One region of the Sporomusa rhizae genome, then DNA from elsewhere that is predicted to be linked to it. Evidence: riboswitches for the same ligand, from Rfam matches in the RefSeq annotation. Region 1 holds a riboswitch; the other holds the start of a gene.
What was found. A riboswitch is a leader RNA that binds a small molecule or an ion and turns the genes downstream of it on or off. The one in region 1 is predicted to bind thiamine pyrophosphate.
Positions count from the first base shown of each region.

Region 2: it holds a riboswitch for thiamine pyrophosphate, as region 1 does, so the genes downstream of both, thiT (energy-coupled thiamine transporter ThiT) here and thiC (phosphomethylpyrimidine synthase ThiC) in region 1, are expected to answer to the same signal.

Region 1 is NZ_CP156925.1:1,915,869-1,920,088, forward strand. It holds gene SRRS_RS08575 (HPP family protein) at 1-282, shown strand, start outside; gene thiC (phosphomethylpyrimidine synthase ThiC) at 376-1,677, opposite strand; TPP riboswitch at 1,729-1,827, opposite strand; gene SRRS_RS08585 (pyruvate carboxylase) at 1,841-4,220, opposite strand, start outside.
Region 2 is NZ_CP156925.1:3,941,405-3,945,624, forward strand. It holds gene SRRS_RS18680 (D-serine ammonia-lyase) at 1-641, opposite strand, end outside; gene SRRS_RS18685 (helix-turn-helix domain-containing protein) at 1,032-1,595, shown strand; gene SRRS_RS18690 (thiamine diphosphokinase) at 1,830-2,546, shown strand; TPP riboswitch at 2,593-2,695, shown strand; gene thiT (energy-coupled thiamine transporter ThiT) at 2,757-3,407, shown strand; gene SRRS_RS18700 (amino acid permease) at 3,473-4,220, opposite strand, start outside.

The sequences.
Region 1 (4,220 bases):
GGACAGTTGCTTTCGGCTATTGTCGGGGTTGCCGTATACCAACTGGCAGGTTGCTATTGGTATACGGCAGCTCTTAGCGTCGGAATTGCGGTAGCTGTGATGATAAGAACAAGGAGCGTCCATCCCCCGGCCGGAGCTACGGCTTTAATTGCAGTAATTACCAAGCAGGACTGGTTATTCCCGCTAATGCCTGTAAGCATAGGTATATGCATTCTGGTAATTGTCGGGATAATAGTGAATAATTTGGCTGCCAAGCGGCAATATCCGCATTATTGGTGGTAGGAACGAGATAGTCGTGTGTGTAAAACAAAGTGGTAGTGTATGCTTAGCGGACATACACTACCACTTTGTTTTGTTTGTAGACTAAATGGGGATTTAGAGAATACTTAAATCGTCGCCGTTAAGAACCTTTTTAATATTCTTCATTGGGCACATTTTGCCGCACATGGTACAAGTATCTTCACACTCTGGTTTGGATTCTTCTCTGTATCTGCGGGCTTTTTCCGGATCAATGGCTAATTCGATCATTTTAGGGAAATCTACTTCAGCGCGGGCCGCGCTCATTTGATTATCCCAATCGCGTGCACCGGGGATTCCCTTGGCGATATCGGCAGCATGGGCAGCTATACGGCTGGCGATAATGCCTTCTTTCATATCCTCAAGATTCGGCAGCCGGAGGTGTTCAGCCGGTGTTACATAGCAGAGAAAATCGGCACCATTTGAAGCGGCTATGGCACCACCAATGGCGCTGGTGATATGGTCATAGCCTGGCGCAATGTCAGTAACCAGTGGTCCCAATACATAGAAAGGTGCGCCATGGCACAGACGCTTTTCGAGCTGCATATTTGCCACAATTTCGTTAAGTGCCACATGGCCTGGACCTTCAATCATTATTTGAACATTTCGTGCCCAGGCGCGTTTGGTTAATTCGCCGAGAGTTATCAATTCTTCAATTTGCGCCGCATCGGTGGAGTCATGAATTGAACCAGGGCGACAGGCATCACCTAAGCTTATGGTTACATCATACTTTTCGCAGATATCTAAAAGACGGTCATAGTACTCGTAGAAGGGGTTTTCCTTTTTATTAAGTTCCATCCAGGCAAACAGGAGGGAGCCACCGCGGGAAACAATATTGGTAAGGCGTTTGTTATTTTTAATTCGTTCGGCAGTTTTGAGGTTCATGCCGCAGTGGATGGTCATGAAGTCAACACCGTCTTCGGCATGGCGTTCGACAACCGAGAAAAACTCATCTACGGTGATATCTTTCAGATCTTTGTCAAGCATTCCAACAGCATCGTACATAGGAACAGTACCAATCATTATCGGTGACATATCGATCAGTTTGCGGCGGAAATCACGGGTTTTACCATAGCAGCTTAGGTCCATGATTGCGTCAGCTTTCAATTCAATGGATTTTTTTACTTTTTCTAATTCCAGATCAATGTCGTAGCAATCTTTGGATACTCCTAAGTTGACATTTACTTTGGTGCGAAGTTTTTCGCCGACTCCCATAGGATGGAGGCTGGTATGATGTTTGTTGGCGGGAATGGCAATCCGGCCGCTGGCGACTAATTCGCGTAGTAATTCAGGGTCTATTTTTTCCTCCTGAGCTACGATACGCATTTGTTCAGTCATAATACCTTTTTTTGCGGCATCCATTTGAGTAGTATACATAATTAAAAACCCCTTTCTCTGTAGGCTTTTAGCTATAGACAAAGGGGTTAGTTGAAAGCGTTAAGAAAGCTTTCCTACGGTGGTACTAACCACATCAGGTTATAAGGGTTGGAATAATTCCTCTCAGCCAACAAGGCACCCCCAGCTATAACTATGCTTGCCATATTTAATTAGGTTTGGATATCTTCACGAGTTCCAGCAGTAAGTCACCGGTTTCAACAGCATCCTGAGGCTTCACATAGATTTCTTCCACAATGCCATCAAAGGGAGCCTGAATGGTTGTTTCCATTTTCATAGCTTCGGTAACGAGTAAGTATTCGCCCTTCTTAACGTGAACTCCTCCTTCTACCATGATTTTTACAATTTTTCCTGTCATGGTCGCGCCAAGATGGCCAGGATTATCTTTATCTGCTTTTTTCCTTGCACTACTGGTAGTCTTAATGCTCTTATCTTTAACGACAATTTCACGTGGCAGACCGTTAAGCTCAAAGTTGACAATTCTTGTTCCATCAGGAAGTGGTTCTTCAACAGAGATTAATTTGATTACTAGCATTTTTCCTTCTTCAATATCTACTCTAATTTCTTCCTTAGAATTTAAGCCATAAAAGAAGGTTGGCGTATCTAAAATGGATACATCACCGTAAGTGGCAAAGAAGTCAACCCAGTCTAAAAATACTTTGGGGTACAATGTATAGGCAAGCACATCACATTGTGTTACCGGACGGGGTAGGTTATTAGCAAGAGTTTCCTGAATTTCGTCAAAGTTAGCCGCTTCCAGGAGTTCACCCGGGCGTGTTGTCAGCGGTTGTCTTCCCTTCAGGATTATACGCTGGAGTTCTTGCGGAAATCCTTGGTATGGCTGACCGATTTGTCCGGAGAAAAATTCAACTACCGAATTTGGAAAATCTAAGCTGGTTCCGAGACGGTAAATATCTTCTTCTTCGAGGTTGTTTTCTACCATGAACAAAGCCATGTCGCCAACGACTTTTGAGGAAGGGGTTACTTTTATAATATCACCAAACATGTCATTGACTTTTCTGTACATGTCTGATACTCGATCCCATTGACTTTCCAGCCCTAACGATTTCGCTTGCTGCTTAAGGTTGCTGTATTGACCGCCAGGCATTTCATGTTGGTATATTTCCGGATTGGGGTAAGCCAGGCTGCCTTCAAAGTCTTTATAATAGGCACGAATATCTTCCCAGTAGTGTGATAGTTCGTTCATACTACGAATATCTAGCTTTGGCTGCCGGGGATGCCCTTGTAAAGCATAGTAAAGACTATTGCTGCTAGGTTGGGACGACGCGCCGGCCAAGGAGGAGATTGCGGTATCAACAATATCTACACCGGCTTCAATAGCGCGGGCACAAGCATAAATTCCGTTGCCGCTGGTATCATGCATATGCAGATGGATAGGCAGATCTACCGCTTCCTTTAAGGAAGATACAAGCCGGTAGGCTGCTTCCGGTTTGAGCAGTCCAGCCATGTCTTTAATCGCCAAAATGTGGGCGCCTGCTTTTTCGATTTCTTTTGCTAAATTAATATAATATTTTAAATCATACTTGGATCGGGAAGAATCTAAGATATCCCCGGAATAGCATAAGGAGACTTCGGCAATTTTACCGGAGTTACGAACTGCATCAATAGAAACAGTCATTCCTGACAGCCAGTTTAAGCTGTCAAAAATACGAAAAACGTCAATGCCGCTTGCTGCGGCTTGCTCAACAAAGGCACGGATTACATTATCCGGATAGCTTGTGTAGCCAACAGCATTAGCGCCGCGCAAAAGCATTTGAAATAAAATATTCGGAGCTTGTGCCCTAAGGGCTTCTAAGCGTCTCCAAGGGTCTTCTTTTAAAAACCGGTAGGCAACGTCAAAAGTAGCACCGCCCCACATTTCAAGAGAAAACAAATTAGGCAGTTTGTGGGCAGTAGGGGAGATAACGTTAATCATATCCTGGGTTCGCATCCTTGTTGCCAATAGCGACTGATGCGCATCACGTAAAGTGGTGTCTGTTAAGAGCACTTCTCTTTGCTGTTTTATCCAGCCTACTAAGCCATCCGGTCCTTGACTGTCAAGAATCTGCTTGGTGCCGCTTGGCAGCAGGGGCGATTCCGGCATGCTTGGAAAACGGACAGGTGGGAAGCTGGGTTTTAGTCGCTTTGTAAAGTCTTCATACCCGTTAACCGTAGTATCAGCTATATATTTTAACAATTTAGTACCACGGTCTTGGGGGGGAGTAAATATAAATAGTTCCGGTGTTGTATCAATAAATGTTGTGAAGTAGTTACCGCTTAAGAAATCAGGATGGTTGACTACATTATTGAGAAAAAGAATATTTGATTTAATACCCCGGATACGGAATTCGTTTAGACAACGCTTCATTTTGGCGATAGCGCTTTTATGGGTTAGTCCCCAGGTCGAAACTTTTACCAGCAGTGAATCGTAGTAAGGAGTAATAACAGAGTTTGTATAGGCATTGCCGGCATCAAGCCGTACGCCAAACCCGCCGCCGCTGCGATACGCCGTTATTTTGCCGGTATCG
Region 2 (4,220 bases), 2.0 Mb from region 1:
ACTACAATTACGCCTTTACTCCGAAGCATATCCTTCTTCCATTGCTTCGCCTCCACAGACATATGCACAACTACTCGAAATCCCAGTGCTGCCCCCATAATTCCAATGCTCAAACCTAAATTTCCCGTAGAGCCAACAACAATTGTGTATTCTTGAAACAGGTTTCGAAAATCATCATTTTTTAATATTGAATAATCATCTGTCCACGATAAGTTAGTATGTTTCGTTGCAATGGCTTCTGCCAAATAGAGTACTTCATACACGCCTCCCCTCGCTTTTATTGAGCCGGAAATTGGAAGATGACTATCAAATTTTGCGCATAATTTTCCTGGAATGTTTAAGCCGCATAATTCACTAAGTTTTTGCTGCATGTTCGGAATGAACGCAAGAGGAGATTCAATGATGCCATTACTCTGTTCAGTTTCCGGAAAAGCCTTCATAATAAATGGTGCAAATCTAGCAAGTCTTGCTTCGGCATCTTGAATATCTTTTTCCGTAATAGAATGAAGAGATTCTTCTTGTTTATTTCCATAAAGCGGATTCACCCAAAATACCTCGCGGGTACTCATCAAATCCTCGATAAGTGGGAACTCCGCTTTCCATTCTTCGATTTTTTTCTCCAAAACAGTAGAATTTTTCATATAGCCCTCCGATGATTCAGTTTAAGTAAATCAGATATTGCGGTCATCAACTATCAATGTCTTTCCATAAAACTTTCAACCATATTTAATTATATTTTACATTAGTTAAATGTGATTGAATTGTTTAATCACATTTAATATACATCATGTCCCTACTATTTGCAATAGTATAAAAAATAAAATTTTTCTTTATTTGTAATATTTTAAAATTCATCTTTATACTAGATTTTAAAAGACAAAAATAGCATTTTGGTTAATAATCAACCTATATAAGTCACCATACTAATTTAATAAAGAAAACTCGCTATACATGGTTGTTAAATAATACAAGTTTTGATAATATTAAATTGTATTGAACACAATAAAATCTTGTTAGGAGAATATACTTACATGCAAAATACCGACGACAGTGTCGAACTTGGACAAAGAATTGCTGCTGCAAGAACTAGTAAAAACCTTAGCCTACGTCAATTGGCTGAAAGGATAAATGTTACGCCTTCATTGTTAAGCCAAATTGAACGCGGACTTGCAAATCCATCACTTAATACGCTTCGTATGATTGCAGTTTCTTTGGATATACCCCTTTTTAGTCTTTTTACTGAACCTGCAAATGTTGATAAATTAATTACCCGTGCCAACAATCGCAAAAAAATCATATTTCCGCATAGTAATTGGGAATATACACTGCTTTCCCCAGATCTAAGCGGAGCAATTGAAATGGTTTTAATGACTATCCCTCCTCATGCCCAATCCTCGGAGATTCCTTTATCCCATACAGGAGAGGAAATTGCCTACGTATTGTCTGGTACTGTTACACTTTATCTTGAGGACTCCATGGAAACACTCGAAAAAGGTGATAGTGTAAAAATCCCCCCCGGCTCACGTCATATGTGGAAAAATGACAACAGCTCCAATGCCGACGTAATCTTTGCCGTAACTCCGCCGGATTTTTAACTGTTAACCAAGGCAGAAGGCCATTACTCATTGCCTCACAATAAAGCACCTGAGAACCAAATATATATGGATCTCAGGTGCTTCATTTCGTAAGCGATCATCCTCATGCTATGGATGTGATTTTAAATGCGATACAATTTACCAACTCCGAATACATCGGAATAAAGAAGGATAATAAAGCAATAAAGGTGAAATAAGCATCTTGAAATACTGGAATTTGGACAGGTGTAATCGATGATACAAAGTTTAAAACTACCACAAACTGAGCTTACGTTTAAAAAATCATTCCCAAAAACAACGCTGCTGATGACAGCCGGCGGCAGGCCGCCGGAAAATAGATGGTTTTCGACGCTGGCAGCAGGCCTGCCTATATGGTGTATCGACAGTGGTATCCATATTTGCCGGCAAACCGGTATAACGCCGGACAGAATTATTGGTGATGGTGACAGTGCCAATCCTGAAGCCTGGGCATGGGGGAGAAGTCTGGGTGTACCGGTTGAGATTTATCCGGAAGATAAGGATTATACTGATCTCCAGCTTGCTTTGCTTAGAGCGAAAGAAATATATGGTACGACTACCGCAATTATCACCGGGATATGGGGAGGACGGTTTGACCATGCTTTTGGCAACATACAATCACTAGCCGGTTATGAAGAGCTTGGCATCAAAAGTATTGCCGCCGATGAATCTGAAGTCTTGTTTTTTTTATCAGGTCAGGATAATGTAAAAATAAAAACAGAAGTAATGCCTGACGTCATATCCCTGATTTCCCTATCAAACCGCTGTTTAGGTGTTACTATTGCCGGCGTGCGCTGGCCGTTACAAAACGCAGAACTTAAGCGCACCCTGCCCTACGCAATTAGCAATCAGCCGTTAGTCAACTGCCAGGAAGTATTTGTTTCACTGGGTAAAGGTTTACTGGGAGTCTATTTGCAGTATAAACATTTATAAATTACTTGTCCTGTGCATAAAATAGTGTTATAGTGGAATAAAATGACATATGTGCTAGGGGTGCCTACGGGCTGAGAGATGAGTATTATTTCATTAACCCTTAACCTGATCTGGATAATGCCAGCGTAGGGAAGCGACTTGAATAATAGAGAAAGCCGCAAACCTACAATTGGTTGCGGCTTAAATTTTTTATTATTGGAGGGTAAAGATATGAAGGGTACCTTTGTCGACAACATAGCAACGATTGCAGCAAGTCCGACTACGATACTGATTCTGGCGGGTGTTATTTTATTAGTCGTGGCATTGATGCGAATGAAGAAGGTTAATTTCAGCGCAAGAATGATGGCTCATATCGGTCTAGCACTTGCTCTGGCCGCTATTCTGCATGCATTTAAACTATACCATATGCCGCAAGGTGGCAGTGTAACTCTGGGCAGTATGATTCCTATACTTCTTATAGCATTTTTTTATGGCGCAGAAACCGGATATCTCACCGGTTTTTTGTATGGCATGATTAATTTGATCCAAGACCCCTTTATCTTGCACCCGGTACAGGTGTTGTTTGATTATCCGTTGCCCTTTATGGCTTTAGGCTTGGCGGGATATTTTAAAGGCCGATATCTGGTGGGAACAGTCGTCGGTATTATTGGTCGGTTTTTGTTTCATTTCATTTCCGGTATCGTGTTTTTTGCCAGCTATGCACCACAAGGGGTTTCACCGTATCTGTATTCATTCCTGTTTAACGCCAGCTATCTAGGTGTAGAATGCATTATTTGCCTTGTTTTAATGCGAGTTTTGCCTATTGAGCGAATTGAAATGACGATTAGGCGTCAACCGTTAGTCAGCGATAATTATAAATAAAACAAAAAAATCCGCGTGCATACATCATGCGGATTTTCTCTTACTTGAACACTGCCTGACTTCATTTATCCAGCTGTTTCGTTTCTTTTTCCAATACCAAGCGCATAATAGAATATTGTGATAATCGCACAAAAAACTATGCCAACAATTAATGATACTCGCGTGTCACTATTAAACCACATTCCGATTAAGACTAAGAATAAAAAGATAATTGTTATATAGTTGCTAATCGGAAATAGCGATGATTTAAATGGATGCGAATCCATTTCCTTTTCCCATTTCCTTCTAAATTTAATTTGACTAATGCATAGTACAAACCACGGAATCATGCCAGGCAGAATGCTGGCGCTGTAAATATAAATAAATAGTTTTGAATTCGGGTAGATATAATTGAAAAAGACTCCGATTACTAAGCAAGCGATGGTGATTTTAATACTATTGCTGGGAACGCCACCACTTGAAACTTTTCCGAAAAATTTTGGCGCCTGCCCGTTTTCTGCTAACGTATAAAGCATTCTCCCGGCGCTGTATATACCGCTATTGCAACCGGACATTGCGGCAGTAAGAACTACAAAGTTAATGATACCGGCTGCCGAAGTAATCCCGATTTTTGCGAACGTCAACACAAAAGGACTGCCGATCGTGCCGATCTGGTTCCAAGGATAAATAGCTACAATAACAAATATAGCTCCGACATAGAAAATTAAAATACGCCAGATAATATTTTTTATCGCTCTACGCAAGGTGTTTTTAGGATCTTCTGCCTCACCAGCAGTTATGCCGACAAGTTCAACCCCCTGGTAAGAAGCCGTT